Regions from separate parts of the Streptacidiphilus sp. MAP12-33 genome, predicted to be linked through region 3. Evidence: riboswitches for the same ligand, from Rfam matches in the RefSeq annotation. Region 3 holds a riboswitch; each other region holds the start of a gene.
The links. A riboswitch is a leader RNA that binds a small molecule or an ion and turns the genes downstream of it on or off. The one in region 3 is predicted to bind cyclic di-AMP.

Region 1 (10,100 bases), on a different contig from region 3:
TTGACCGGCGACAACTCCTACTGGAACTCCATATCCGCCGCTCCGCGCCCCCGCTAAGGTCGTGGGGTGAGCAGCGCGTACGAGGGGCCCGCCGCCGACCCGGCGGCGGGGGCAGCAACAGCAGCGGTTCAGCCAACAGGTCAGCCGACAGCCGAGCCGACAGGCCAACCGACAGCCCAACCGCGACCCGCCGGCCTCGGGGCCGGGGCCGGGGCCGATGTCGCGCTGCCCGAGGGGCTGCCCGCGGCTCCTCAGGCCGGGGGCGCCGACGCACTGCCGTTCAGCCCGCCCACCAGCTTCCGCTACAAGGTGCGGCGCAACCTGCTGGAGAACCGGTGGCTGCGCCTGCTCGCGGTCGTGCTGGTGCTGGCCCTGTGCGGGGTGGTCATCCTCGCCAAGGTGCAGCACCTGACCGGCACCTCCGGGTTCCTGGTCGGCATATCCCTGGCCGTGCTGCCGGTGCCGCTGATCCTCGGCGCGTTCTACTGGCTCGACCGGGTCGAGCCCAAGCCGTGGAAGCTGCTGCTCTCCTGCTTCGGCTGGGGCGCCTGCGCGGCGGCGCTGGTGGCCTACCTGGCCAACAACTACTTCACCTCGCTGCTGGTCAGCCACCAGATCGGCGGGAGCGAGACGCTGGGCGCGAGCCTGGTCGCGCCGCTGGTCGAGGAGACCTGCAAGGGCTCGGCGCTGCTGCTGATCTTCCTGTTCCGCCGCCGGGACTTCACCGGCATCGTCGACGGGGCGGTCTACGCGGGCTTCACCGCGACCGGCTTCGCCTTCACCGAGAACATCCTCTACATCGGCCGCTCGGTGTCCGAGGGCAGCCCGGACGGCGGGAGTGCCGTCGTCGTCACGGTCTTCACCTTCCTGATGCGCGAGGTGATGTCCCCGTTCGCGCATCCGCTGTTCACCTCGATGACGGCGGTGGGCTTCGGCGTCGCGGCGATCAGCCGCAAGCGCTGGCAGCGGATCTGCGCGCCGATCGCGGGCTGGATCTTCGCGATGCTGATGCACGGCACCTGGAACAGCTCCCCCTCGCTCGGCACGTCGGGCTTCTTCGCCGTCTACTTCCTCTTCATGGTCCCGGTCTTCGCCCTGATGGTGTGGCTGCTGGTCTGGGCCCGGGGCAACGAGCTGCGGACGGTCGGGCGCCAGCTGGCCGTCTACGTGACCGCGGGCTGGATGAGCGCGCCGGTGCCGGTCGTGCTGTCGTCGATGCGGACCCGCAAGCAGGCTCGGGCGCTGGCCAAGTTCCAGCAGGGTCCACCCGGGGACCGGGCGATGCGGGAGTACCTGTCCTTTGCGACCTCGCTGGCGCTGCTGCGCGAACGGGTCGCGCGCGGGCTCGCGGTGGCGCACTTCACCGAGCGCGAGCAGGAGCTGCTGCACCACCTGTGGGAGCGCAAGGACGCGGTGGGGTCGGTATTCGCCCGCGTCGGCGAGCAGGAGTGGTTCCGCAAGCACCCGCCGCTGGTTCCGGCCTTCGGTCGGCCGGTCGCGATGGGCGTGCCGATGGGCGTGCCGATGCAGCGTCCTGCTCCGGGGTATCCGGTGCAGGGCGCGTACGGGCCGAGTCCGTACGGGCCGTACTCGCCGTACGGCCGGCCGGGAGTCCAGCCGCAGCAGCCCCACGCCTACGGGCAGCCCGGGCCGCGCCCGTATCCGCAGGCCGGCCCCTACCCGCAGCAGCCGCAGCCCCAGTACCCGCCGTACGCGCACCAGCCGTACCCGCAGGCCGGCCCCTACCCGCAGACCCAGCCGTATCCGCAGGCCCAGCCTCCCGCGCAGCCGCAGTACCAGCAGCAGCCCGAGGTGCCGCGGACCTACGACTACCCCGCGACCCGGCCCGCCACCGCCGAGCCCCAGGCCGGGCAACCCCAAGACCCGCCCGCCGGGCCGTGATTCCCGCACGCTGACTTGGGCCGTACCGGAACCATCAGCACCCCCCGACGCGTTGTTCTTGATATCCGCACACTGACGTGCGGCGACGCCGACACAGCGTCAGGAGGCAGCGCCGGTGACCGATGGCATCTACCGGATGGCCGTGACCAGTGGGCACGGGCATCAGGAGACTGTTGCCCTGGCCGAACAGCAGTTGCGCCAATGGCTCAAGGCGCTGCACTACGACGAGCCGGGCACCGGAAACGGGCGGCGCCGGGTCGGGCCGCAGGCCGTGCTCGACCAGGTGGCGCGTGGCAAGGCCGTGCAGGGGCGGCTGGCCCGCTGGCGGCTGCGCGAGTTCACCGTGCAGGGGATCTGGCAGACCTCGCTGACCGTGGCCACGGCCAAGGACGGCCGCACCTGGGTCCAGCTGGACGCGGAGCAACTGCCGGTGCGCGGCGAGGAGCCCGCCAAGGCGCCGGTCCCGGCGCTGGCCCGGGGCCTGCTGGACGTGCTGGACGCGACGGAGGGCGAGCAGCCCGGCTCGGCGCGGGTGCACGCGTTGCCCGGCGTGATCGAGCGCGCCGACGTCGACACCATCCTCGACGAGCTGTGCGACCCGGACCGGCGGCTGCCGATCGTCGTGGCCAGCACGCCGCTGCACACCGACTTCGAGGACTGGCTCGACGACACCGTCGATCCGCTGCTGCGCAGCTGCAGCGGCATCGCCGTCCTCTACGCCCTCGCGCCCGGCGCGGAGCGGACGTTCAACGCCGCGCTGGAGCACCACCGGGTCTACGGCGGGGCGGTCCGCACGTACCTGCCGGGCCTGGACCCGGCCTGGGCGCCGGAAGCGTCGCGGCACCGGGTGATGTCCCGTTCGACGATCGAGGAGAACCTGCGCCGGGCGTCCGGGCTGCTGGCCTGGCTGCCTCGGCGGCTGGCGGTGCAGGCTCCCCTGCCGGACCAGCTGGTCGGCCTGCCGCCGCTGCGGCCCGAGGGCCTGCCCGAGGCGGACGCGATCCAGCCCGGTGGCCTGCTCGTGGACCACGAGGAGGAGGAGGCCCACGAGCAGCGGGCCCGCGCGGAGGAGCTCCAGGAGGTCCGGCGCTGGTTGCGGGCCGCGGAGGAGCGCGAGTCGCTGCTGGCGGCGGAGTACGACGAGCAGTACAGCGAGCTGCGCGCGGTCCGCACGAAGCTGCGCACGCTCTCCGGCCGCCCGGTGCGTCCGCAGGACGCGGAGCCCGCGACCTTCGCGGAGCTGCTGGACCGCCTGGACGAGTTCCCGCTGCTCGACTTCACCGGCGACGCGCGGCTGACGAAGGAGCTGGACGAGCAGACCGACCACCCGACCTGGGTCCGGATGACCTGGGACGCGCTGCTGGCCCTCCAGGACTACGCGGAGTCCGCGAAGGCGGGCTCGGCCGGCGGCGACTTCCGCAGCTGGTGTGAGAACACCCCGCCCGACTGCCACCCCTTCCCGCCGCGCAAGGTGATCCGCGGCGAGTCCCGCACGGTGAGCACGAACGCCAAGTGGAAGCGGGAGCGGCTGCTGCCCGTCCCGGTGGAGGTCGACTCCTCAGGCCGGGTCTTCATGGGCGCCCACCTGCGAATAGGCGGGGGCGGTACGGCACCGCGACTGCATTACCACGACGACTGCTCGGGAACGGGCCGGATTTACATCGGCTATGTCGGACTCCATCTTCACAACACGCGCACAAACTGATTGACGGAGGTTCACTTTCCATGGCTCAGGTCCCCTCTTCGCTGATAGCCGCCACCGGCCTCGTGGGCGGCTTCGCCGTCGCCCGCGCGACGAAGCGCCGTGAGCTCGGCGGCGTCGCCCTCGCCGCGGCGGGCGGCTTGGCCGCGCGGCAGTGGCAGAAGGCCGCCGGGCCGAAGGCGGCGGCGGGCCTGGGCGGCCTCTACCTGGCCGCGTTCGCGGGCTCCCACCCGCTGGCGAAGAAGCTGGGCGCCTGGCCGTCGGTCCTCACGGTGGCGGGCACGGTGGCGCTGGCCAGCTGGGCTGTGGCCGACCGCAAGTAAGGGTTCCCGTCAGCTCCCGCAGGTAGCTCAGCAACCTGCGGGGCGCGAGGAACTGCGCGGGGCTCTGCTCATGTACGGCGTGCGCGAGAAACCACCGGCGTGCGGACGGCCCTGCTCAGTGAGGACCATCCGCACGCCGGAGGGGGCACCTCAGGGGCACCTCCCGGCCGAAGGCTGGGTGATTGTCGCGCACGCGGTACGTCGAGCAGGGCCCCGTGCCCCTGTTGCCCCTACAGGCTGAGCCCGTGGGCGGCGAACCAGGCCGTGGGGTTGACGGGCTCCGCGCCGTCGGGGCGGACCTCGAGGTAGACGTGGGGGGACGTGAAGCCGCGGGAGGATCCCACGCGGCCCAGGGGCTGGCCGGGAGTGACAGCCCCGTGGCCGACGGCGATCGCGGAGAGGTGGCAGTACCAGATCTCCGTACCGTCCGGCAGGGTCTCCACGACGCGGTACCCGTAGGAGCCGGCCCAGCCGGCCGAGGTGACGGTGCCGGCGCCGACCGCGCGGACAGGGGTGCCCGCGGGGGCCGGGAAGTCCTGGCCCGGGTGGAGGTGGGACCAGTAGGAGGCATCGCGGCCGAGGCCCGTCGCGGCGAAGGCGATCGGCGGGACCAGGGTGCCGACGGCGCGGACGCGCTCCGCCGCGGCGGCCTTGGCGGAGGCCGCGGCCGCGGCCTCGATGCGGGCCGATGCCGCCGCAGGCGCGGCGGCGGTGTGCTGCTCCGGGGTGCCCTGGGTGCGGATGCGGTCCAGCAGTGCGGAACCGGCGTCCGAGCCGTGCGCCGCCGACGCGTGTGCGTGCTCGTCGACGAAGAGCGAACCCGCGGCGCCGCCGTGCTCGACGCGCTCGCCGTGGTCCGCGGCCAGCGCGGGACCCGCGAGGCCGATCACGCTGCTGGCGCCGACGGCCATCGCTGCCAGGCCCAACGCGGCGCCGCGCTGGCGCGGCAGGGCGAGGGAGGGCTGCTCGGTCGGCGCCGGGGTCTCGACCTCGGCCGGGTATGCCGCCATGACTGGCGTGCTCCTTTCCGTCCCTTCGCCGACCGGGTTAGCTGACGGGTTCGGAGAGGGAGGTCTCCTACGGCCGTAAGGCCGATACACCCCAGGTGCGTTGGGTCCCCGGTTCCATGAGGATTAGGCGATACACACGACGTCCGTGCGTACTGTTATGGAAAGTTAATACTAAAGCGGCCTGAATCCAAGTGGTTCCCGGGGTGCAGTTGGGACCACAGCGGCCACTGCTCCCGCCGGCTCACCGTCCGACTGAAGTTTCGTCATCGAACCGGGCATGCCGGACAAACGCTCCCAATGCCGAGGCCAGCAGCTTCTGGAGCAGGCTGTACGCGAGGATCGGGACCAGCACCGCCGGGTTCCCCGGCAGGCGGGTGACCGCGACGACCGCGCCCGCGCTGCTGTTGTTCATGCCGGACGCGTAGGCCAGCGCGATCGCGTCCGCGCGCGGCAGGCCGAGGCGCCCGGCCAGGATCCAGCCCGTCAGGAACGAGCCCCCGCACATGGCCGCGGTGGCGACGGCCACCAGCAACAGGAAGTCCGGGTCGGGGCGGGCGACCACCTGGCCCAGCCCGCCGCAGGCGTTGGTGTAGCTGAGCAGGACCACCACCGCCAGGTTCGCCGCCCGGACCGAGGGCAGCGCGGCGGTGAGCGCGCCGGGGTGCCGGGCCCGCGACCACCGGCCGAGCGCCAGACCGGCCGCGCACGGCAGGACCACCGTCACGACGGCGAAGACGCTGCACGCGTGGGCGGCCGCCGCGTGCAGATCGGCCGCGTACGGGCCCGAGGCGAGGAAGCCGCCGAGGTGCAGGCCGAGCGGGATGGTGAGCGGGCTGAGCAGGGTGCTGCCGATGACCAGGCCCAGCGTCAGCGTCGCGTTGCCCTCGCTGCCCTGGGCGAAGACCGTGGCCCCGGCCGCGACCGGCATCGCGCCGACCAGGGCGAGCCCGACCAGCAGGCTCTGGGCCTCGTGCGGGCTGTGCCAGCCGTCCGCCGCGAGGGCGCCGACGGCGAGCAGGGCGGTGGGCACCAGCGCGTTGGCGGCGATCCCGACGAGCAGGGCCCGGGGGTGGCGGAGCAGGCCGGGCAGCGCCTCGGCGCGGGCGGTGAGCCCGGCGTTGAAGACCACGGCGGCCAGCAGGCCGGCCTGCAGCGGGACAGCGGCCCCGCCGAGGTGGAGCGGCGTCACCGCACGCAGCGTGAGGCCCGGTTCGGGCCAGCCCGCCGCGAGGGCGTAGGCCAGCAACATGATCCAGAGCAGCCGTCGCTGGGCCGACGCGACCAGAACGGAGAGGGTGGAGTTCATCGTGGACCGCCTTCCGGCACACGTGCGCAACTGATCGTGCGCCTGTGGCGGCATCAGATCAGGTGCGTACCCGCACCATCCAGCGGACCTGCGACGATTCATGACTTCGAGCGAATCTCGTCATGATCGGGAAGAGGGGTGCACAGGGTAGAGCCAGGCCACGAGCTGTCCGGCGATCGCGTCGGAGGAGAGCGTGCGGGCGCCCGCGAAGCTGCCGTCCTGGGTGGTGGCCCGGACGCTGCCGTCCGGGTTGAGCACCACCAGCGCCGGGATGCCACTGCGCTTGAGGTCGATCCAGCGGGCCGCCAGGGCGGTGTTGCGGTCGAAGTGCCCGACGTCGACGGTGACCAGCCGGTAGTCGCGCTGGAGCAACAGCCTCACGGCCGGCTCGGTCGTCCGCTGGGCCAGGGCCTGGCAGTCCACGCACCAGGAGGCGCCGAACTCCACCAGGACCGGCCGCCCGTCCCGGCGCGACCGCGCGAGCGCCGCGGCGACCGCACCGGCCGCGTCGGCCTTGGCGTCGTACCCGGTCGGCACCGGCGCGGGCGCGACCGGCGCGACGCTGACGAAGGGCTGCGCGTAGTGCGGTGCGAGGGCGGCCCCGCGCCCGTCCACCTCCACGCAGCCGGCCAGCGTGAGCAGCGGGGCGGTCAGTGTGAGGAGGCACAGGGCCCGCAGTGGTCGTCGTCGCACATCGTCCAGTGCAACACCCGCGCGGCACCGGAAAGTGTTCGACGCGCCGTCACCGCCCGGCCACGGGACTACTGCAAGGACAGGTAGGCGAGGCTGCCGGCACCGGCGACGAAGCAGTAGATCGCGAACGGGGTCAGCGTCTTGGTCTCGAAGTACTTGTCCAGGAACCGCACCGCGACGTAACCCGCGACGAAGGCGGCGACGCTGCCGGCCAGCAGCTGGCCGTGGATGCCCGCGCCCTCGGAGCCGAGCAGGCCGGGCATCTTCAGCAGGGCCGCACCACCGATCGCCGGGGTGGCCAGCAGGAAGGCGAAGCGGGCGGAGTCCTCGTGGCGCAGGCCCTTGAAGATGCCGGCGCTCATGGTCACGCCGGAGCGGCTGATGCCCGGCAGCAGCGCGGCGATCTGCGCGGCGCCGACCCAGAGCGCGTTGACCCAGCCGAGCTTGACGATCCGCCGGTCCGAGAGGACGTCGGGGTCCACGTTCTCGTCGCCCGGCAGGGCCGCGTCCCCGGCCCGGCGGCGGCCGGTGCCGCCGCGCTTGAGCCGCTCGGCGGTGAAGAGCACGAAGCCGTTGAGCATCAGGAAGAACGCGGCGACCTCCGGCTTGCCCAGGTGCTCGCGGAAGAACTTGTCCAGCGCGATCCCGGCGACGCCGACGGGGATGGTGGCCACGATCAGCAGCCAGGCCAGCCGCTGGTTCACCGTCTCGACGCGCCGGTCCCGGATCGAGCTGTACAGCCCCTGGATGATCCGCGCCCAGTCCTTGCGGAAGTAGACGACCAGCGCGAGGGCGGTCGCCAGGTGCAGGCCGATCAGGACGCTCAGGTAGGGCGACTTGTCGCCCGCCACGTTGAGGTCGTCCGAGAACGGCTTCCCGAGCAGCGCCGGGATCAGGAAGCTGTGGCCGAGGCTGGAGACCGGGAACAGCTCGGTGACGCCCTGGAGCAGGCCGACGCCGATCGCTTCGGGATAGGTGATCACGGACATCGGTATGGCGACCTTGGGCTGCTGGAGGGACGTGGACGTCGATCAGCCCGAAATTACTACAAGCGTGTAGACGCAAGGAGCCGAGATGACGGGTGTTCATTCATCCGTCGAGTGATGTTCACCGGGGCGAGCCGGAGCGGCAGTCGATGCGGTCGGTCCCCCTCGCCTCGGGGCGCGGGGAACCCCCGCGCCCCTGAGGTGGCTATGCCGCCGTGGCCAGTTCCGCCGGCTGGAGGTGGGAGCCGGCGACCACCGTCGAGCGGGCCGGGACCGCGTTGTCCGCGGCCGCAGGCAGGACGCGGCGCAGGCGCCAGGCCGCGACCGTGATGGCGACGCAGAACAGGGAGAGCACGGCCAGGTAGAGCGTGGACAGGCCGGCGCCCACCAGGAGCACGCCCAGCGCCGGGCCGAGCGCGATCGCGACCTGCTTGACCAGCGCGAACGCCGCGTTGTACGTGCCGAGCAGGCGCGCCGGGGCGAGGTCCGCGACGATCGGGCCGAGCGTCGGCGCGAGCAGCGCCTCGCCGACGCCGAAGAGGGCGTAGGTCGTCATCATCGAGCCGATCGCGGCGAACGAGCCGCCGTGGAAGAGGCCCGCGACCGCCGCGAAGATCCAGGCGGCCAGCCACACCACACCGGTCGCCGCGATGGCGGTCGTGCGGCGACGGCGGGAGGTGATCCGCACGACGACCATCTGCAGCAGCACGATCGCGAAGGTGTTGACGCCGAGGCCGAGGCCGAGCGCGGACGGGGAGATCCCGACCGTGCTGGTCGCGTACGCGGCGACGCCGCTCTCGAACTGGCCGTAGCAGGCGAAGAAGATCAGCCCGGCCAGGATCGACAGCTTGACCATCGCGCGGTCGCCCAGCAGGGTGCGGAAGTCCGAGCGGCCCCGCTCCGCCGCGGTGGCCTCGGTGACGGACGGCGCCGCCGGGAGCCTGACGGTACCGGTGACGGCGGCCAGCACCAGGAACATCAGCGCCTCGATCGAGAAGAGCAGCGTCAGGCTGCCCGGCCGGGAGACGTCGACGATCTGGCCGCCGAGCATCGCGCCGATGCCCATGCCCAGGTTGACCAGGGTGAACTGCAGCGCGAAGGCGTGCGCCCTGGTCGCGCGGGTGGAGCAGCGGACCACCATCGTGGCCAGCGCGGGCTGGCAGGTGGTGACGCCGGCGCCGAACAGGAAGGCCGCCGCCAGGATGGTCCAGTGCGTGGTGGCCAGCCCGAAGGAGGCCGCGCCGAGGGCGGTCAGCACCGCGCCGGCGACGAGCACCGGGCGCGGGCCGAAGCGGTCGATGCCGCGTCCGCCGAGCGGCAGCACCACCAGGGCGGCAGCCGCGAACAGCGTGAAGACCAGCCACGCGGTCAGCGATCCCAGACCGCGCACCTGCTCCACGTACACGAACATGTACGGCAGGGTGAACCCGCTGCCGAAGGCACTCAGGGCGTTCCCCACCTGGACGCGGCGAAGCGCCCCCTGCGTCGCGTTCTCCCTCGTGATCACCATGTCCCACACCGCCCTTCCCACTGACTCCGTCTTCGTATCGAACGAAAGAATACACTACTAAAGTCTTCAGAGCGCAAGTTTTAATCCCGTAAGGCTTGAGCATGAGACACTGGGCGCATGACAGAGTCGTCCCCGGAGCCGCACGAACTCGCGATCAGCGAGCAGGTCGCGGTGTACCAGCGCGAGTTCCCCAATGTGGATCCGCAGGTCGAGACGATCGTCTCGACGCTCAGCCGGCTGAGCCGCCGGATGACCGTGTCCTACGGGCGGCACCTCAACGACCTCGGCATCTCCTCCGCCGACTGGGAGGTGCTCAAGGCGCTGATCGTGGCCGGGGCCCCCTACCGGCTCGGGCCGGGCGAGCTCGCCAAGCGGATCGGACTGACGCCCGCGGCGATGACGCACCGGGTGGACCGGATGGCGACCGCCGGACTGGTCACCCGCTCCCGGGACGAGAGCAACCGGGTCCGCGTCAACATCGAGCTGACCGAGCTCGGGCGCGAGAAGTGGCTGGAGTCGATGCGGATGGCGGCCGTCTTCGAGGAGAGCCTGCTCCAGGACGCCTCCCCGGAGGAGCGCGCGGAGCTGTCCGGCGCGCTGGAGCGGATGCTGCGCCGCGTCGAGGACTCCCAGCCCGACGCGCACGGACGCACCGCGGACCTGGTCGC
Region 2 (10,100 bases), on a different contig from region 3:
CTGATGCCGACCTTCTCGATGGTCGGCGGAACGAACGCCACGGGCATGCCCGGAAACGCCTGGGTGGTCGACGACGGCATCGTGCTGAACGGCAGATGGGTCGGCTACGGCCAGTGCCCCGGCAGGGACTGCAGCAACGCGCAGTGGTGGATGCGCTACCACACCGTCGCCCAGTTCAGTCCGATGCTCTGGATCATGACGGGCATCCTCGCCGTCCTGACCGTACTCCTGGTCCTGGCCTCCTACCGCCGCCTGCGCGCGCTCACGCGCTGAGCGGCTGCCCGTCGCCCGCTTTGCCCGCCTTTCCCACGTGCTGAGACGGGTCGTCCCGCGCACTGGGAAGGCTGGCATGCTGGGACGGTGAGCGCGGTCCTGGAAACCCCCGTCCCGCGCCCGGTTCGCGTCGCGACCGGGCCCTCCCTGATTGCCACCGCCGTGCCCGGCCGTGGCCTGCTCGGGCGCCTTGCCGCGGTGCTGAGCGCGCACCCCGTCCAGGCGTTCGCCGTGCGGACGACCGCCGGCGGCCCGGCGGTCGTGGAGATCACCGTCGCGGACGCGCACCGTGCCCGGGTCCGGGCCAAGCTGCTGCGCATGGTCGAGGTGCTCGACGTCGTCGAGCCCTGACCACGTCGGGACCTGATCTCGTCGAGCCCTGAAGAGGCCGCGGACGGGCGGCGGGCGCATCCTGGAAGGGCCACCGGACCGTCCCGGGACGGCCCCGGGCCGGCGGCCGAGGGAGGTGTCTCGCGATCATGACTCTCTTCATGGACGTCCACCACGGCATGAACGGGATCACCGCCGAGCAGTTGGCGGCGGCGCACCAGGCCGATCTCGCCATTGAGGCGGAGGAACACGTCCACTTCAAGCAGGCCTGGGCGGACCCGGAGTCGGGCACCGTCTACTGCCTGTCCGAGGCGCCCTCGATGGACGCCGTCCAGCGCGTCCACGAACGGGCCGGACACATGGCGGACGAGATCCACGCGGTCCCGCTCATGGTCTGAGACCTCTCGCCTACCGTCGCCGGACCCGGCGTGGCAGCAGTGCCGGGACGCGGAGGCGGTAGGCGAGGAACCGATCGCCGAACTCGGCCGCCATCAGGTCGTCCTCGACCCGGACCCGGTGCAGTGCCCACGGCACGGTGACGGCCGTGTAGAGCACCCACACCCCGAATCCGAGGCCCAGCGCGGCGCCGAGCACCAGCCCGAGGAGTCCCGTGTAGATGGGATGCCGCACCAGGCCGTAGGGACCGGTGGTGCGCAGCTCGTGGCCCTCCTGCACCAGCGGGACACCCGCCCACATCACCCCGAGCACCAGCCGGGACCAGACCAGGAGCGCCGTCGCCGCGACGGTGAGGGCCGCACCCGCGACGCCGAGCACCGGGTTCCAGTACTGCAGGTGGCGCCAGAACGGGCCGTCCGGTCGCCGGGTCAGCTCGATCAGCACCAGGATGCCGGCCACCAGCGCCACCCGCGCCGGCATCGAGGCGCGCAGGCTGCGCAGCCACGCCCGACGGCGCTCCGGCGAACCGGCGCCGCGGGACCCGAAGTACACCGCCGCTCCCACCCAGGTCACGGCGAAAACCACGATGCAGCCGTAGACGACGCCGTGCACGGCAGTCTGCACTCCGCTCATGTCTCCAGGGTCGCGCGGCGTCGGCCTGCGCGGCCTCCACCCCGAGGTGGAGCCGTGGGTGGACACGTGTTTCTGACGCGCCAGTTGATTCGGTCACGATCGGGCAACTATGGTTCCCTTTCGAACCGCTGTGCAGTCGATCTTCCGAGGGGGGATCCGCGGCGGTTCCCGTCGAGTCTGTCGAGGGTTCGGTCGTTCCGCGCACGGCGTGGGCACCGGGGCCGAGACGGAGCCGGGGACCCACGTCCTCGGGGTGAATCGGCATCAGGTCGACCGCTACGCGCGGGCGCACGCAGGTGCGCACGGGCGGCGGCCGGTGAGATGTCGTAGGGCGAGACTTCCGGCCCGAACCCGTCAGCTCACCCGGTAGGCGGCCAGGAAGAAGGAGCCCGTCCAGGTGGCGTCCCACCGCCGTCCCGCCGCGCCCAGTCGTACCCGCACCCGAATATCCGCGCTCACCGTGGTCGCGGCCACCAGCGTCGGCCTCGCCACGCAGTCGGCCCAGGCCGCTCCGCAGCCGACCACGGCGCAGCTGAAGTCACAGCTGGACCAGCTGAACAACGCGTCCGACCAGGCCGTCGCCGCCTACGACCAGGCGCAGGCGCAGCAGCAGGCACTGCAGCACAAGGTCTCGATCCTGGAGGACGAGATCGCCCGCGAGCAGGCCAAGGCCAACACGCTGCTCGACAGCGTCGGCGCGATCGCCCAGAGCCAGTACATGACCGGTGCGGTGGACCCGACCGTCCAGCTGATCCTGACCAGCGACCCGAGCGAGTTCCTGCAGAAGGCCTCCTCGATGAACCAGCTGTCCGGCAACGAGGCCGCCCAGCTGAGCCTGCTCCGCACGCAGGAGGACCTCCTCTCGCGCGAGAAGGCCGAGGCGGAGCAGGAGCTCCAGGCCCTCCAGGCCGTCACCCAGCACGCCGCCGCGCTGAAGGCCGCCGCTGCCGCCAAAGTCAAGGCGACGCAGCAGCTCCTCAACTCGATGACGCCCAGCCAGCGCACCCAGCTGACCGGCGGCACGGGCTCCAACCTCCACCCGCACGGCACGGCGGGCGACTCGATCGAGATGGCGGCGTTCGCGGCGGCGAAGACCCGCATCGGCGACCCCTACAACTGGGGTTCCAAGGGCCCGAACGAGTTCGACTGCTCGGGTCTGATGCAGTGGGCCTACGCCCAGGCCGGCTACTCGCTGGGCCCGGACACCTACGCCCAGATGGCCGAGGGCACTCCGGTGGCCTCCGTCGCCGACCTGCAGATCGGTGACCTGGTCTTCTTCAACGGTGGCCAGCACGTGGGCATGTGGGCCGGTGGCGGGATCATCCTGCACGCCCCGCACACGGGGGCGTACGTGCGCATGGAGTCGATCACGACGGTCGGCACGATCTACATGATGCGTCACATCTGAGACACGGTTGCCGCGCGGCCTCCCGCCCACCGGGGACGGGAGGCCGCGCGTTCGCGTCACACGCGTCGTATGCGTCACATGCGCCAGTGCAGCGTCGTCGCGTCGTCGTGGCGCTTGCCGTGGAACGTGCCCTCGGCCAGGGCGAGTTCGGCCTTGCGGACGGAGTCGGTGAGGTGGGCCGGACCGTCGGCGGCGAGGGTGTCGAGCAGCTCGGTCCAGCTCCAGCCGAAGCGTTCCACCAGGCGGGTCACCCCGTCGGACAGCGCGGCGGCCTCGCGCACGCGGGCGAGTGGGAAGGACGCCGTCACCGCGTGCTCGGCGGCGTCCGGGCGGGTGGAGGCGACCCAGAAGCCGCCGGGCGTGTTGCGCAGCCCGCTGACCGACTCGCGGTCGTAGGCGGGCAGCTGGTCGATGCGGTCGTCCGCGACGACCTCGATCCGGCCCTCGGAGGTGCGGACGACGACGGGCGAGTCGGCGAGCACCAGGCAGTCGAGGCGGTCGGCGCCGGGGTCGGCACGCAGCAGCGCCACGGTGCTGGAGGGGCTGTCGGGGTTGCCGTGGTCGCACTGCGGGTGCAGGTCCCGGGTGCGCAGGATCGCCTGCCGCAGCACCTCCGGCAGCGGCTCGTCGGGGTGCGCCAGCAGGAACGCGCCGAGCTGCCCCGCGAGACGGGCCACGAACCACGGCACGTCGTGGACGCAGCCGGTCGGCAGACCGCTCGGCGTGGCGCCGTCGAGGACCAGGGCGAACTGCGGCCCGGCGAGGACGAAGTCCTCGTTCGCGGACGCGTCCGGGCTCGGCTCGCAGCTGTAGCGGATCTCCACGGCTCTCCTCGCGGGTCGACCTGTCGGGGGGCATATGCGACCTTCCCCGATCATGCCCCGAGTGGCCCCGGAGACGCGTGAGGCTTCTCTAGGCTGCTGCCATGGATCCCGAACCGGAGCCCGGCGAAGCGCTCGACGCCCGGGCCGCTGTCGAGGCCGCCTTCGGGGCCGCGAGCGGTGCTGCCTCCCGCTCCCAGGCCACGTCCGGGCCCGCTGGGGCCGCCGGGCCCGGACCGCGCGAGCCCGGTTCCGGGCCCGAGCCTGCGGTCGATCCCGTGGCCGATCCCGCGGCCGAGCGGGACGCCGGACCGCGTGAGCCCGCACCAGGGCCGCGTGAGCCCGCGCCAGGGCCGCGCCGGTTGGATCCGCCCGCCGCCGCAGCGCTGCTACGGCTCGCCGCGCGGGTCGAGCGCGACCTGCTCGCATCAGGGCTGAACGCCAAGCCGTACGAGGTGACGCCGTCGTCCCTGGCCGGCGTCGAGGTGGAGGTCGACGCGTTCGACGACGCCGTCGGCGGTGTCTGGCTGCACTGGCGCACCCACCCCTCGGTCGGTTCCGAGGGATCCGGCGCGACCTCGGTCCGGGTGGTGATGGCGGAGGCCCTGGTCCGCACCCTCACCGCGCTCGGCTACCGCGTCGAGCACGGCGACGACAGCCTGCGCCCCTACGCGGTGCGCCTGGTCGCGGGGCCTGACACGGCCGTCTGAGGCGGCGTTAGGTGGAAGACTGGGCCCGGTGAACGACGAGAAGTGGTGGGCGGACCAGTTCGAGACGCACCGGCCCAGGCTGCGGGCCGTGGCCTACCGGATGCTCGGCTCCTTCGCCGACGCCGAGGACGCCCTGCAGGACGCCTGGCTGCGGATCGTGCACGCGGACGCGCGGGCCGACGAGATCGAGAACCCGGCCGGGTGGCTCACCACGGTCGTCGGCCGGGTGTGCCTCAACGCGCTCCGCAGCCGCACGGCCCGTCGGGAGGAGGCGTGGGACGGGCACCTGCCCGATCCCGTGGTGGGCGCGGAGGGTCCGCCCACCCCCGAGGACGCGGTGCTGCTGGCCGACTCGGTCGGCCTCGCCCTGCAGATCGTTCTCGACACCCTCTCGCCGGACGAGCGGCTCGCGTTCGTCCTGCACGACATGTTCGAGGTGCCGTTCCCGGAGATCGCCGCCGTCCTGGAGCGCGAGAGCGCCGCCACCCGCCAGCTCGCGAGCCGCGCCCGCCGCCGCGTCGCCCAGGCCGACGCTCCCTCGCCCGACCGGGACCTGACCCGGCAGCGTGTCGTCGTCGACGCCTTCTTCGCCGCCGCCCGCAACGGCGACCTCGACGCCCTGGTCTCGGTGCTGCACCCGGACGTCGTCGGCCGGGCCGACTTCGGCGCCCTCCCGCTCCCGCGCCCGGCGCTGATCCGCGGGGCCGGCACGGTCGCCCAGAACGCCCGCATCGGCTACGTCCCGGGCGCGGAGCTGCGCCCGGTGCTGGTCAACGGCGCCGCGGCCACGCTCGTCCTGCGCGAGGGCCGGCCGTACGTGCTGATGGCCTTCACCGTCGTCGAGGAGCGCATCGTCGCGCTCGACATCTACGGCGATCCCTCCCGGCTGAGCGAGGTCGCGGGGTCCGTGCTGTGAGGTGACGTCAGTTCTGGCGCAGGGCGGGCATCGGAACAGGGACGCCGTAGGTGGACGACCCGACGCCGACGCCGCCCTGGCAGCTGTTGGGCGGGTCGGTGGTGACGCCCCTGGTCGAGGGCATCTCGGCCGCCCAGAACATGTAGCCGAGCATGCCCGGCGTGGTCCCGGCCCCGGCCGGTGCCGCGCTCTGCACCCAACTGCCCGTCGTGTTCTCCACGGAGGTCGAGAACGTCGTGCACTCCGGCCGCACGGACGAGCCCTCGGCGATGTAGAGGCTGCCGGTGAACTTCGCCGGCGCGAGCGGCGGGATCGGCGGGTTGTAGGTCGGCTTGCCGCTCAGGTGTTCCTGCCAGTTGGACTCGGCGGTGGAGGTGGACGGCTGCTTGCTGGGCACCATCGCGTTGGCGTAGTCCAGCACGGGGTTGCTGGTGTTGAGCCAGTTCGCGGTCGCGTACTGGTCCAGCCCGACCAACCAGCGGTCGCCCGCGGCGACGTCGATCGTGAGCCGGGCGGCAGGGTCGGCGCCGGTCGCGTCGTAGGGGTGGGCGGCGCGGTAGGCGGTGATGAACGCCTGGAGCCCGGTGAGGTCGGGGCTGGAGGAGTTCTCGTAGTCGATCTCGATGCCGACCCCGAGCCGGGTCGCGAGCGCGGCGGCCTTCTGGCCGAGCAGGGTGGGGTTCTGCGAGAGCGCGGTGTCCCAGTCGTTGACGTAGGTGATGCCGCCGATGGAGAGCATCACGCGGATGCCGTGGCTGGTGAAGTAGTCGACGATCGCCTGGGTCATCCCGTTCGGGACACCGCCTGTGTCGCCCGCGTCCGTGGTGCCGTTGAGGAGGCGCAGCGGGTTGACGAAGCTCAGCACGACGAGGTTGACGGAGGGGTGGCCGTCGCCGCGGTCGATCAGCCAGTGGTTCTTCTGGTCGAAGTCCGTCATGTCCCGCACGGTCGCCCACGTGCAGGCGTCGTCGGAGCAGTGCCAGGCGCCGTAGACCTGGATCGGGCTGGTCGCCGCGGCCGCCTGCGGCGTGGCGGCCTGCCCGGGCGCGGCGCCGCCGAGGGCGGCGGCGGTCAGTGCGAGCGTCGCGGCGGCGAGCAGGGTGGGGGTTCTGCCTCTGTGCTGGCGCATCCATCGCCTCCCGGCGAAGAGGGCTCGACAAGGTTGCCCCAAGGTTGGTGATCTGCTGATGCCCTGTCAATGGTCCGGACCAACTCCCTGGCGCCGCCCGGCGCCGCCCGGCGGCGTCGCGGCGTGCGCGGTTCCCGCCGTCACGTGGACGCTCCCGGAGCGGAGGGCCAGGGTGAACTGCTCAACTCGTCTCGGTGAAGGTGGCGTTGTAGCCGAAGGCGAGGCAGAGACCGGAGTCGGTGATGGCCTGGACGCTGATCGAGTAGGTGCCCGGGCGCGGGTAGTGGTGGGTCGCGAGGGTGGAGTAGGTGCCGGCGGGGCCGCCGGAGGTGGTGCCCTTGGAGGTGGAGCCGTCTCCCCAGGTGATGTTGCCGGTGAAGGTGCAGCCCTGGTCGCCGTTGCCGTGGAACCACTGCAGCACGACGGCGGGGTTGTTGCTGCTGCACGTGGAGCTGTTGATGCTCAGCACGCATCGTGGACCGAGCGGGGGTGTCGGGGACGCCGTCGCGGTGTGGGTGGGCCGGGTGGCGGGTGTGGTCCCGTTGCCGTTGCCGTTGTTGCCGCTTCCGGCCGTTGATCCGCTGCTGCCGGGCGTCGAGTTCGTGGCACCGGTCCGGCCGGGCGTGCCGGGCGTGCCGGGTGCGTCGGCGGACGGGCTCGGATCGGGGCCGGCGCTCGGACCGGCGCCGGGGGAGCCCCCGCGACCGCCCGCCGAGGTGGACGCGGAGGGCGGCGTGGTGCTCCCCGAAGGGCCGGAGCCGGCGGCGCCGGTCGCCGCGTGGGACGGCAACAGGTCCGGTACGAGCAGCAGGCCGGTCGCCACGCCGACCGTCAGCACCACCGGGATGACGACCGGTGCGAACCAGCGCCGGCGGTGGCGTGGGGCGGCCGGGGCCGGGAGGACGGGCGGTGTCAGGCGCAGGGTCGCCGGGTCCGGCGCGGGGAGCGCGGCGAAGGCGGCCCGGGCGCGGAGTGGGGCCATGACCGGTTCGGGCCAGTCGGGCGTGTCCAGGACGCAGCGCTGCCGGGCCAGTTGGGCGAGGCGGTCGGCGGTGGGGCGCGCGCCGGGGTTCTTGTCGAGGCAGGCCGCGACGGCCTCGGCGAGGTCGGGGGAGAGCGCCTGAAGGGCGCTCAGGTCGGGCTCGGTGTGCACGATGCGGTAGAGCATGTCGACGCCCGAGCCCTCGCCGAACGGCGGACGTCCGCACGCCGCGTACGCGATCAGTGCGCCCAGTGCGAAGATGTCGGCCGCCGCCGTCAACTCGCCCTTGCCGTTGGCCTGTTCGGGAGACATGTAGGCGGGGGTGCCCAGCACCACGCCGGTACGGGTGAGGCGGCTCTGGTCGGCGGCGCGGGCGACGCCGAAGTCGATGAGGGTGACCCCGTCGGTGGTGAGCATCACGTTGGAGGGCTTCAGGTCGCGGTGGACCATGCCCAGCGCGTGGACGGCCTTCAGCCCGGCGGCGGCCTCGCGCAGCAGCAGCCACAGGCGTGCCGCGTCCAGCGGCCCGCCGTTGACGGCGACGGCCCGGTCCAGGGTGAGGCCGGGTATGTAGGCGGTGGCGAACCACGGCGGCCGCGCCTCCCGGTCGGCCAGCAGCAGCGGCGCGCTCACCCGCTCCGGCAGGCGGGCCAGGTTGTCCAGCTCGTGGCCGAAGTGCCGATGGAACTCCTCGTCCTCGATGAACTGCGGCAGTACCTGCTTCACCGCTGCGTAGCGGCCCGACACGGTGCCCAGGTACACCCGGCCCATACCGCCCGACCCGAGCCGGCCCAACAGCGGGATCGGGCCGATCATCCGCGGGTCTTCACCGTCCAAAGGCTCGGCCCCACTGCCCGCCAGGTCGAACCTGGTGCCCTCGGTCCCCCCAAGTGGTGTCATGGAACCGCATGTTAGCCCGACCGGGGTGGCCTGCTGCGCCGTACTACTGACGCCTGCTCAACTCCGCCGGCCGGGCGGCCGGCGAGACGTGCTCCTGCTCGGCTTTCTCGCGCAGGGTGGCGAGCTTGTCGCGCTCGGCGGTGAAGTCGCCCCCGCCGCTCGATGCCCGGATCCGGAGCCCGACGCCAGCAGCCGCGCGCGGTGCCGACTTCCTGCGCGGTTTGCCGGGCGTCGGTCCGCGTCATCCGTTACCTTCGGTATCACCGTCCGGACGATGAGTTCCGGATGTGAGTTCCGGGTGAACAGAGCAGTCGTACCCTCGCACCCCCGTCAGTCGCGCGCCGTGCCGGGCATGGTCCCGGAACGAAGTCATCGAAGCCCCGAGGGAATCCACCGTGCCCAGATCGCGACGCTTATTCAGCACGCCCCTGGCCGGAACCGCGATGGCGGTCCTGGCCTCCTTGTCGGCCGCCTGCTCCGCCGACCCGCCGACCCGCCGGCGCAAGGGATCACCGGTCTGGTCACCGGGACCGGGATCGGCCCCACCAGCCAGGCGATCAAAGGACTGTCCACGCGCTTCCCGGTGGGGCAGACCGTCTACGTCTCGTTCTCCGCGGACATGGCCTCCGCGGGGGCGACGGCCCAGATCGATCTCTACCGCGACGGCCAGTCCGAGCCGGAGGCCCGCAGCCTGCCGATCACCCTCAGCAAGGGCTCCCACGTCTACACCAAGCGGATCACCTTGTCCGAGGCCGGAAACGTGCTGGTCGAGGCGCGCCTCGACGGAGTGGTCGCCCGTACGCTCACCATCGGGGTGGGGTGAGCCGCGGTGAACAGGATGACCGTCGCCCTCGTCTGCGCCTTCGCGACGACCCTGGCCGCCACCCTGTGCGGGTGCGGCGGCTCGGGAGCGGCAGCCGCCGCGGGCTGCGCGCCGACCCACGTCTACACCAACGTCAAGGACGACGGCACGGCCCTGGCCGTCGTCGACGCCGAGATGACGGAGAACAACAACGGCTCGGCCGAGTCCTGGAAGGTCGACGCCCGCCACGACCAGACGCTCACCATCGAGCACTCGACCTCCACCACGGAGAAGGTGCACGCGGCCGTCGCCGGGCAGGCCCTCGTCGTGGGCGCCTCGCCGTTCGTCCCGGTGGCCGAGGGCGAGGCGACCGCGGTGTTCGACTACGAGCGCCGGACCGACAGTTCGGTCACCCGGACCTCCACGGAGTCGAGCAACACCGAGATCACGGTGACCGTGCCGCCGGGCGCGACCGGCTACGCCCTGTACGGGGTGGTCATGAAGTGGACGACCGGAGATCTGCGCACCACGGGGTGTGGGGGGAAGGGCAGCGACACCGCCGGCACCTACCTGCTGCCCGAGGCCCACGCCTGGTGCACCTGGACCCGGGGGCCCGACCTCTTCACCGACGGCGACGAGAGCCCCTGCACCGTGGTGCCCGGCTCGGGTCCACAGACGTTGAACTGAGCCGGGCAGCAGCGGTGGTGACCGGTCAGCGCCAGAAGGCGCCGAGGTGGCCGGCCAGAGCCTGCCCCTGGGCGTAACCCGCGCGGGCGGCCGGCGGACGGGTGGACGGGTCC
Region 3 (10,100 bases):
GTCGGCATCGGCGCGGGCCTCAAGGCCTGGGCCGGCTCCGGTGGCAACATCCCCGCGGGCGGCCTGACGGTCACCCCCTCGACCGCGCTGATCACGATCGCCGTCGGCACCGTCGTCACGGCCCTCGCCGCGCTCTTCCCGGCACTGCGCGCCTCCCGGGTCGCCCCGGTCGCGGCGATGAGCAGCAACGAGCAGCCCGTCTCGCAGAAGAGCCTGGTCATCCGGAACACCATCGGCTTCGTGCTGGCCGGCGCGGGCGTCGGTGTGGTGCTGCTCGGTGTCTCGCAGGGCGGCAGCTCCGGCCGGATGCCTGTGGCCCTCGGCGCGATGCTGGTCATGCTCGGCGTCTTCGTGCTGACCCCGCTGCTGTCGCGCCCGATCATCGCCGCGACGGGTCCGGTCTTCCGCCGCCTCTTCGGTGTCAGCGGCACGCTGGCCAAGCAGAACGCCATCCGCAACCCGCGCCGCACGGCGGCGACCGCCTCCGCGCTCACCATCGGCGTCACGCTGATCACCGCGCTGACGGTGATCGGCACCTCGATCACCCACGCGATCACCCAGCAGGTCACCGCCAACATGAAGGCGGACTACGCGGTCAGCATGCAGCTGGGCTTCCCCGTCGCACCGTCGCTGGTGTCCGACCTGAAGTCGGCCAAGGGCGTCACGGCGAGCAGCGTCATCGACTCGCAGTACCTCAAGGTCGGCGGGGGGCAGCTCTCGGTGAGCGGCGTCGACGCGACCAGCTTCGACCAGCTGATCGCCCCCGACCTGACCTCGGGCACCACGGACGCGTTCAAGCAGGGGCAGCTCCTGATCGACGCGGACCAGGCCAAGAGCCGCGGCCTCCAGGTCGGCAGCAGCGTCCCGGTCACCTACCCGAACGGCACCACGGGCTCGCTCACCGTCGGCGGCGTCTACCCGAAGAGCGACCTGCTCGGTCCGGCGATGCTGAGCGAGCAGGCGCTGGCGGGCCACACCACGGCGCCGTACAACCAGGTCGTCCTGGTCAAGTCGGACGGCGGCGCCAGCAGCACCAACGAGCAGGCGCTGCGCGACGCGACGGGCCTGAACCCGCTGGTCAAGGTGCAGTCGCAGCAGCAGATGGTCGACCAGTTCAGTTCGATCATCTCGATGATGCTGACGATCCTCTACGCCCTGCTGGGCATGGCGGTCCTGATCGCCATCCTGGGCGTGGTGAACACCCTCGCCATGTCGGTCTTCGAGCGCAAGCGCGAGCTGGGCATGCTGCGGGCCGTCGGCCTCGACAAGCGCGGGGTCAAGCGGATGGTCCGGCTGGAGTCCGTGGTCATCGCGGTCTTCGGTGCGGGGATGGGCGTCGCCATCGGCACCTTCCTCGCCTGGGCGGCGAACGGCCTCCTCAAGGCCGACCTGGCGGGCCTGTCCACGGTCCTCCCCTGGGGCCGCCTCGCCCTCTTCATCGCCCTCGGCGCCACGGTCGGCCTCCTCGCCGCCCTCTGGCCCGCCCGCCGCGCCGCGAGGCTCGACATCCTGGGCGCGATCAAGACGGACTGACGCCTGGTCGCACCGACCTCAGGGGCGCGGGGGCCCCGCCTTCGGGCGGGGGCCCCGCGCCCTGGGTGGTTTCACCACAGGTACGTGCGGACAGGCCCCTGACATGCCAGTGCCCCCGCCCGTGAACGGGCGGGGGCACTTTCGGCAGCGGTGCCGGTCATGAGCACCACGGTCGTGGTCCGGCGACGCTGCCGGGCTTCGGGTGGGCCGGAGCGATACCGGCCCGGGGCCGTCAGGCGGAGACCTTCTCCTTGGCCTGTGCCGGAGCGGCCGGAGCCGGGGCCGGGGCGGCGGCCTCGACGAAGACCTCGCGCGGGGACTCCATCTCCACCAGGGAGACGGTCTCGCGCTTGAGGAACATCGCCAGGGTCCAGTCCGCGAAGACGCGGACCTTGCGGTTCATGGTCGGCACGCGGCTGCCGTGGTACAGGCGGTGGAACCACCAGGCGGGGCGGCCCTTCAGCTTGTACTTGCCGAAGAGGATCGCCACACCCTTGTGCAGGCCGAGACCGGCGACCGCACCGAGGTTCTTGTGCTTGTACTCCTTCTGCGGGAAGCCACGCATGCCGGCGATGACGTTGTCACCGAGCACCAGGGCCTGACGCACCGCGTGCTGCGCGTTCGGCGGGCACCAGGCACCCTCGCCGACGGCGAGGTCCGGCACCTGGGCGTTGTCGCCGGCCGACCAGACGTTGTCGAAGCCCTGGACCTGGAGGGTCGGGGCGGTGTCGACGTGGCCGCGCGGGCCGAGCGGGAGGCCGAAGTTGGCCAGCGCCGGGTTCGGCTTGACGCCGGCGGTCCACACGATGGTGGAGGCGTCGACCTCGATGCCGTTCTTCAGCACCACGTGCTTGTCGACGCAGGACTCCATCGAGGTCTCGATGTAGATCTCGATACCGCGCTCCTCGAGCTTCTCCTTGGTCCACAGACCGAGGTCCGGGCCCATCTCGGGGAGGATGCGGTTGGCCGCCTCGACCACGATGAAGCGCATGTCCTCACGCTTCACGTTGTGGTAGATCTTCGCCGAGTCGCGAGCCATGTCCTCGATCTCGGCGATCGTCTCGATGCCGGCGAAGCCGCCACCGATGACGACGAAGGTCAGCGCCTGCTTGCGCACGGCCTCGTCCGTGGTGGACTCGGCGCGGTCGAGCTGGGCCACGACGTGGTTGCGGAGGCTGATGGCCTCCTCGACCGACTTCATGCCGATGCCGTGCTCCGCCAGACCCGGGATCGGGAAGGTGCGGGACACCGAACCCATCGCGACGACGAGGTAGTCGAAGGGGATCTCGTAGGGGTCGCCCGCGGCAGGGTGCACGGTGGCCACCTTGCGCTCCTGGTCGACCGAGGTGACGTGACCCGTCAGGACCTCGGCGTTCTTCAGGACGCGACGCAGCGGGGCAACGAGGTTACGAGGCGCGACGTTGCCGCCGGCCGCCTCGGGGAGGAAGGGCAGGTACGTCATGTACGACCGCGGGTCGACGACCGTGACGGTCGCCTCCCCGTAGCGCATCTTCTTGAGAATGCGCATCGCGGCATACAGGCCGACGTAGCCACCGCCGACAATCAGGATGCGAGGACGCTCCGTGGTGCTCATATCCGAAAGTATCCACCCCCCTGCCGCCTGGCTTTTGTGGGCCTACTCACAAGGGTCTGGACAGCACCTGCTACACTACGCGCCCCCACGAACCCGGCCGGCACGCCCCTTCACACGCGTGAACCTGCCGCTGTGAATTTCCGCAGCTCGAAGGCCTCATTGCGATTGTGCGTACGATTCCGGCGCGTCACCTGGGATCACACGGCCGAGGTCACCAAGGCACCTTCGGTCCCACAATTCGGACGAAGTGCCCCACCGGCCCACCCGCCCGGCGGGAACTCCATGTGAAGAAATTCACGAACATTCCTCGGCGGGGCGCGCCGGAGGGTCCGACGACGCCCCACCAGGGCCCCGACCAGGCGTCAGAGCAGCGTGCTCCAGGCGATTCCGTCGAGGATGTCGTGCTCGCTGACGACCAGCTCAGAGGCGCCGGTCCGCTCCATGATCGCGAGCAGGACGAGGGCTCCGGCGACGATGACGTCGACCCGGCCCGGGTGCATCACGGGGATGGCCGCGCGCTCCTCGTGAGTGGACGCCAGCAGCCGCTCGGTGACGGCGCGGACGTCCGCGACGGGGATGCGGGAGCGGTGGATCGCCTCGCTGTCGTAGGCGGGCAGCCCGAGGGCGATCCCGGCCACGGTGGTGACGGTCCCGGCCAGGCCGACCAGGGTCGCCCCGCTGTCGAGAGGCACCGTCTGGGCCGCCTCGTCGAGCGCCTTGGCGATGTCGGCGCGCATCGCGTCGAAGTCCTCGCCGTGCCGCTCGGTCATCCGCACGCAGCCGATGTCCACCGAGCGGGCCGCCTCGACCCGCTCCGTGCCCAGCACGAACTCCGTCGAGCCGCCGCCCAGGTCGAAGACCAGGTAGGGGCCGCCCTCGCCGTTCAGCTCCTTGGTCGCGCCGGTGAAGGAGAGCTGCGCCTCCTCGTCCCCGGTGATGACCTCGGGTTCGACGCCGAGGATCTCGCGGACCCCGGCGACGAACTCGTCCCGGTTCTCCGCGTCGCGCGAGGCGCTGGTGGCGACGAAGCGGAGCCGGGTCGCGCCCAGCTCCTCGATGACCGCCGCGTAGTCGCGGCAGGCGGCGAAGGTCCGCTCCAGGGCCTCCGGCGCCAGCCGGCCGGTGCGGTCCACGCCCTGGCCGAGCCGGACGATGGTCATCCGCCGGTCCAGCTCGTGCAGCTCGCCCGTGGCCGGATCCAGGTCGGCCACGAGCAGGCGGATGGAGTTGGTGCCGCAGTCGACACCCGCGACCCGGGTCAGGCTCACTCGGACTCCCCGACCGGCTTGGCGGCGAAGTAGCCGGAGCCGTCCTCGCTCTGCTCGACGGTCCAGCCCTCGGCCGCGTCGGGGGCACCCGGCGCGCACACGCACGGGCCCTTGCGCCACCACTCCGGCAGCGCCGCCAGCGCCTCGTCACCGAGTGGGTTCACCCCCGGACCGGCCGCCAGCGAATGGCCGACCAGCACGTGCAGGCACTTGACCCGGTCCGGCATACCGCCGGCGCTGGGGAAGCCCTCCAGCACCTCGATCGCGTCGCGGCGGGCGATGTAGTCCTCGTGCGCGCGCTGGTAGCCGGCGGCGAGCTCCGGGTCCTCGGCGAGCCGGGCCGTCTGCTCCTTCATCATCCCGTCGGCCTCCAGCGTGCCGATGAGCGACGCGGCGCGCGGGCAGGTCAGGTAGTAGAGCGTCGGGAACGGGGTGCCGTCCTCCAGGCGCGGGGCCGTCTCGACCACGTCGGGCAGGCCGCAGGGGCAACGGTGGGCGACGGCGCGCAGGCCGCGCGGGACGCGGCCCAGCTGGGCCTCGACGGCGGCGCGGTCGGCCTCGGACACGGGAGTGGTGGGGTGGTCGTGCGACATGTCTCTATTCTTCAATGTCCGAGCTTCGGTGTCCGGGCTTCAGTGTCCGGCGTGGTCCGCCGCGTCGAGAGAGCCGAGCAGGCTCTGGTACCACGGCTGCGACGCCTGCTGCTGGGTGGTGGGCGAGGTGGTCGGCGTGGGCGAGGGGTTCACGGCCGTGAACGGGGTGTCACCCGGAAAGGCGTAGTGGAGGCGTTCACGCGCCTGCGCGGCGACGAACGCCGGGTCCTGCCAGCGGGCCTTCTCCCGCTCCAGCTCGTCGACCTGCTGCTGCGCCTGCCGCTGCGCGGCCCGCTGCTGGTCGATCTGCGAGCGCTGGGCGATGTACTGCCGCATCGGGTACGCGAGCGCGGCCACGAGCGCGCACACCACGAGGGCGAGCACGGCAGCGCGACCGGTGAGCCGGGGCCGCTTCCGGCCCTGCCGCTGGTTGGCCACTGCCGACTCCCTCCCGTGTTCGCGGCTCCTCCGTGCCCGGTGCGCGAACAAGCCCTGTGCGCGACGACGCCCCGCCGCCCCCACCCTAGAGGGTGAGGACGACGAGGCGGCGGAAAGGCAGGCTCAGCCGTTGAAGCGCGGGAAGGCGCCGCGGCCGGCGTACTCGGCGGCGTCGTCGAGGATCTCCTCGATGCGCAGCAGCTGGTTGTACTTGGCGACGCGCTCGGAGCGGGCCGGGGCACCGGTCTTGATCTGGCCGCAGTTGGTGGCGACGGCCAGGTCGGCGATGGTGACGTCCTCGGTCTCGCCGGAGCGGTGCGACATCATGCAGCGGTAGCCGTTGCGCTGGGCCAGCTCGACGGCGTCCAGCGTCTCGGTCAGCGAGCCGATCTGGTTGACCTTCACCAGCAGGGCGTTGGCGGCGCCCTCCTTGATGCCGCGGGACAGGCGCTCCGGGTTGGTGACGAACAGGTCGTCACCGACCAGCTGGACCTTGTCGCCGAGCTCGGCAGTGATGGTCTTCCAGCCGTCCCAGTCGTCCTCGAACAGCGGGTCCTCGATGGAGACCAGCGGGTAGTCGGCGACCAGCTCGGCGTAGTAGGCCGTCATCTCGGCGGCGCTGCGGGCCTTGCCCTCGAACTGGTAGGCGCCGTCCTTGAAGAACTCGGAGGCGGCGACGTCCAGGGCGAGCGCGATGTCGCGGCCGGGGGTGTAGCCGGCGCCCTTGATGGCCTCGATGATCAGGTCCAGGGCCTCGCGGTTGGAGTCGAGGTTCGGCGCGAAGCCGCCCTCGTCGCCGAGGCCCGTGGACAGGCCGCGGGCCTTCAACACGCCCTTGAGCTGGTGGTAGACCTCGACACCCCAGCGCAGTGCCTCGGAGAAGGACTCCGCGCCGATCGGGGCGATCATGAACTCCTGGATGTCCACGTTGGAGTCCGCGTGCGAACCGCCGTTGAGGATGTTCATCATCGGGACCGGCAGCACGTGCGCGTTCGGACCACCGAGGTAGCGGAACAGCGGCAGGTCGCTGGCCTCGGAGGCGGCGTGCGCGACGGCGAGCGAGACGCCGAGGATCGCGTTGGCACCCAGCGAGGACTTGTCGGCGGTGGCGTCCAGGTCGAGCATGGCCTGGTCGATCAGGCGCTGCTCGGTGGCGTCGTAGCCGACCAGCTCCGGGCCGATCTGCTCGATGACGGCCAGGACGGCCTTCTCCACACCCTTGCCGCCGTAACGGGACTTGTCACCGTCACGGAGCTCCAGGGCCTCGAAGGCGCCGGTCGAGGCGCCGGACGGCACGGCGGCGCGGCCGGTGCTGCCGTCGTCGAGGCCGACCTCGACCTCGACGGTGGGGTTGCCACGCGAGTCGAGAATCTCCCGCGCTACGACGACGTCGATGGACGGCACAACTGTCTCCTCTGGGGATGCGGGTTGTTACGCACAGAGCCTAGCCGCTGTCCCGGCCCGGACCCCTCAGGCCCTTGGGCCTGTCTTGCCTGGCGAAACGCCGCGCGGCCACTACCCGTCGGTAGCGGCCGCGTCGGCGGTCCTGCGCCTTTGGTCCGGACTACTTCACGACGAGCTTCTCGCCGACGTGGATCATGTCCGGGTTGCCGCCGATGGTGGCGCGGTTCTCGGCGTAGAGCTTCTGCCAGCCGCCGAGGATGTGGTGCGCGGCGGCGATCTTCGCCAGCGTGTCGCCCGGCTTGACTGTGTAGTTGCCCGAGCCGCCGTGGTGCGCCGGGGGCTTGGGCGCGGGGGCGGGCTTGTGGTGCTTGCCCTTCCCGGCGGAGGAGCCGCCGCCGACGACCGGCGACGGACCGCCCTTGTGCAGGCCCGCCCGCGGCCCGCAGACCGGCCAGGCACCGGGGCCCTGACTGTCGAGGACGCGCTCGGCCACGGTGATCTGCTGGCCCTTGGTGGCGTGGTTCGCGGTGGACGCGTACGCCCCACCGCCGTAGGCGCGCCAGGTCGACGCGGAGAACTGCAGGCCGCCGTAGTAGCCGTTGCCGGTGTTGATGGACCAGTCACCGCCGCTCTCGCACTGGGCGACCTTGTCCCACGTCGAGACGGACGCGGCGTGGGCGCCGGTGGCGCCGATCAGCGGCAGTGCCACGGCGGCAGAGGCGACGCCGGTGGTGGCCACGAGGGTCTTGGCCTTGTTGACGCGGATCTTGCGATGACGGCCGGTACCGGAAAAGAGCATGCTGAAGTCCCCTCCGACGCCTACGAGGTGAGCTGTCGGGTTCGGGCCGTAGAGGCTGGCCCGGACGTTCGCACGTCTTCACCCCGAGCCGTCCGCGCTGGCGCGCGTCCGGCGGACTACCTGGGTCCCCCGCTCCTGTCCGTTCGTCAAGTCGACGATCCCGCCTCGCGGTGGACAGGACTCGGCGTCCCGCGCGGCGGTGGTCCGCTGGCGCGAACCTCAGGGAGGCTAGACAGGTTTTCATATGATTCACAATCCCGACACGCCGTCACCTTCGTTCCCGACACGGCGTTCCGGCCCCTTGCGAACCAGGCTGACCAGCACTTCCTTCGTCAACAGAGGGCCGAGTGTGACCTCCGTTACCCTGCCGTGATCAAGGCGTGAATTCGACCGGAAGTTGGCGCAGACCGCGCATGATGAGGCCGCCGCGCCAGCGCAGCTCCGCCGGATCGGCGGCGAGCCGCAGGTCGGGCAGGCGGCGCAGCAGCGCGGCGAGCGCGTACTGGGCCTCCAGGCGGGCCAGCGGCGCGCCGATGCAGTAGTGGATGCCCAGGCCGAAGGCGATGTGCGGGTTGTCCCTGCGGGCCAGGTCGAGGGTGTCCGGATCCGGGAAGCGGGCGGGGTCGCGGTCGGCGGCGGCGAGAACCACCAGCACCGGGTCGCCCGGCGCGATGTCCTGACCGCCCAGCGTCAAAGGCTCGGTGGCGAAGCGCCAGGTCGCGATCTCGACGGGCCCGTCGTAACGCAGCAACTCCTCCACCGCCGCCTCCAGCGGCGCACTCTCGCCGCGGTCCAGCGAGGCCTGCAGGGCCGCCCGCTGCTCGGGGTGGGTGAGCAGGGCGAACAGGCCGTTGCCGATCAGGTTCACGGTGGTCTCGAAGCCGGCGAAGAGCAGGATGAAGGCCATCGCCGCGGCCTCGTTCTCGGTCAGGTGCTCGCCGTGGTCGCTGGCCCGGATCAGACCCGAGATCAGGTCCTCGCCGAGGTCCGCCCGCTTGCGGTGGATCAGCTCGGCCAGGTAGCCACGCATCTTCTTGACCGCCCGCCCGACCCCGCCGCGCGGGGACTGGCCGTGATGGATCATCATCCCCGCCCAGTCGCGGAAGTCGTCCTGGTCCTCGGGCGGCACGCCCAGCAGGTCGCAGATCGCGTAGATGGGCAGCGGGAAGGCGAACTCGTGGATCAGGTCGGCCGAGCCGCGCTCCGCGAAGCCGTCGATCAACCGGTCCGTGATCTCCCGCACACGCGGCTCGAACTCCGCCGCCCGGCGCGGTGTGAACGCCTTGGAGACCAGGCGGCGCAGCCGGGTGTGGTCCGGCGGGTCGATGTTGAGCAGGTGCGTCATCAGGTCCGCGCTGCGCTCCCCCGGGATGCCGACCCGTCCGCTGCGGTGCGCCTGCAGGCTGTGCTTGGCCGGGTTCTTGCTCAGCCGGGTGTCGGCCAGCGCCTGCCGCGCGTCCGGGTACCGGGTCACCAGCCAGGCGTCGACACCGCTCGGCAACGTCGTCCAGTGCACCGGCGCGTGCTCACGCAGCCACGCGTAGGCCGGGTAAGGATTCGCTGCGAACTGGTGGGAGAAGAGCTGGGGCGGGAGAGACGGTTGCACGTCCCGACGTTAACCCGTCGGCAAGGTGGGCAGAGACACACTGTCGAACCCACGGGTAGTGAGCTTACGATCGCCCGCAGCGATCGGGTCCGTGCGGGGTCCGGGACGTGACGCGCGACGAGGCGCTGAGAAAAGGGGTTCGGGGCATGGAGCTGAAGGGCGCTGTCGTCGTCATCACGGGCGCGGCCGGCGGCATCGGCGCCGCGCTGGCGCGGCGGTTCGCCGCGGAGGGCGCGCGCGGCCTGCTGCTCGCCGATCTCGACGGCGGCAAGGTCGAGGACCTGGCCCAGGAGCTGGACCGCGCGGGCTGCCACACCGTCGGCGTGGCCAGCGACGTCTCCCGCGAGAGCGACGTGCGGGCCCTGGTCGACACCGCGGAGAAGCACCTCGGCCCGGTCGACCTGTTCTGCAGCAACGCCGGCATCGGCAGCGGCGCGGGCATAGCGGCGCCGAACGAGCTCTGGCAGGCCAACTGGGACATCAACGTAATGGCCCACGTCTACGCCGCCCGCGCCGTGCTGCCCGGCATGCTCAAGCGCGGCAACGGCTACCTGCTGAACACCGCGAGCGCAGCGGGCCTGCTGCAGATGCCGGGCGACGCGGCGTACACAGCGACCAAGCACGCGGCGGTCGCCTTCGCCGAGTGGCTCGCGGTCACCTACGGCGCCCAGGGCATCCGCGTCAGCGCGCTCTGCCCGCAGGGGGTCCGCAGCGCCATGACCGAGCGCGACGACGTGCGGGCGGTCCTGACGGCCTTCGGCCCGCTGATCGAGCCGGAGGACGTGGCCGAGTCCGTCGTCCGCGGGCTGGCGGACGAGCGTTTCCTGATCCTCCCCCACGAGGAGGTCGCCACCTACGAGCAGCA

Region 1: it holds a riboswitch for cyclic di-AMP, as region 3 does, so the genes downstream of both, ABH931_RS32195 (M23 family metallopeptidase) here and ABH931_RS26670 (transglycosylase family protein) in region 3, are expected to answer to the same signal.
Region 2: it holds a riboswitch for cyclic di-AMP, as region 3 does, so the genes downstream of both, ABH931_RS20830 (NlpC/P60 family protein) here and ABH931_RS26670 (transglycosylase family protein) in region 3, are expected to answer to the same signal.

Annotation. Positions count from the first base shown of each region.
Region 1 is NZ_JBGCCA010000039.1:75,990-86,089, reverse strand. Features, by position in the region: gene trmB (tRNA (guanosine(46)-N7)-methyltransferase TrmB) at 1-4, shown strand, start outside; gene ABH931_RS32210 (PrsW family glutamic-type intramembrane protease) at 67-1,902, shown strand; gene ABH931_RS32205 (hypothetical protein) at 2,018-3,607, shown strand; gene ABH931_RS32200 (hypothetical protein) at 3,628-3,927, shown strand; gene ABH931_RS32195 (M23 family metallopeptidase) at 4,158-4,937, opposite strand; cyclic di-AMP (ydaO/yuaA leader) riboswitch at 4,950-5,077, opposite strand; gene ABH931_RS32190 (bile acid:sodium symporter family protein) at 5,179-6,243, opposite strand; gene ABH931_RS32185 (thioredoxin family protein) at 6,364-6,936, opposite strand; gene ABH931_RS32180 (undecaprenyl-diphosphate phosphatase) at 7,005-7,925, opposite strand; gene ABH931_RS32175 (MFS transporter) at 8,128-9,432, opposite strand; gene ABH931_RS32170 (MarR family winged helix-turn-helix transcriptional regulator) at 9,550-10,100, shown strand, end outside.
Region 2 is NZ_JBGCCA010000020.1:105,588-115,687, reverse strand. Features, by position in the region: gene ABH931_RS20850 (hypothetical protein) at 1-273, shown strand, start outside; gene ABH931_RS20845 (hypothetical protein) at 361-624, shown strand; gene ABH931_RS20840 (SCO4226 family nickel-binding protein) at 753-1,001, shown strand; gene ABH931_RS20835 (isoprenylcysteine carboxylmethyltransferase family protein) at 1,012-1,632, opposite strand; cyclic di-AMP (ydaO/yuaA leader) riboswitch at 1,836-2,019, shown strand; gene ABH931_RS20830 (NlpC/P60 family protein) at 2,093-3,040, shown strand; gene ABH931_RS20825 (hypothetical protein) at 3,115-3,864, opposite strand; gene ABH931_RS20820 (hypothetical protein) at 3,966-4,571, shown strand; gene ABH931_RS20815 (sigma-70 family RNA polymerase sigma factor) at 4,600-5,487, shown strand; gene ABH931_RS20810 (hypothetical protein) at 5,495-6,616, opposite strand; gene ABH931_RS20805 (protein kinase) at 6,798-8,498, opposite strand; gene ABH931_RS20800 (hypothetical protein) at 9,082-9,321, shown strand; gene ABH931_RS20795 (hypothetical protein) at 9,337-9,987, shown strand; gene ABH931_RS20790 (patatin-like phospholipase family protein) at 10,013-10,100, opposite strand, start outside.
Region 3 is NZ_JBGCCA010000029.1:116,650-126,749, forward strand. Features, by position in the region: gene ABH931_RS26640 (ABC transporter permease) at 1-1,533, shown strand, start outside; gene ABH931_RS26645 (NAD(P)/FAD-dependent oxidoreductase) at 1,766-3,127, opposite strand; gene ABH931_RS26650 (exopolyphosphatase) at 3,490-4,389, opposite strand; gene ABH931_RS26655 (DUF501 domain-containing protein) at 4,392-4,988, opposite strand; gene ABH931_RS26660 (septum formation initiator family protein) at 5,028-5,426, opposite strand; gene eno (phosphopyruvate hydratase) at 5,550-6,830, opposite strand; gene ABH931_RS26670 (transglycosylase family protein) at 6,991-7,629, opposite strand; cyclic di-AMP (ydaO/yuaA leader) riboswitch at 7,634-7,788, opposite strand; gene ABH931_RS26675 (cytochrome P450) at 8,003-9,235, opposite strand; gene ABH931_RS26680 (SDR family oxidoreductase) at 9,382-10,100, shown strand, end outside.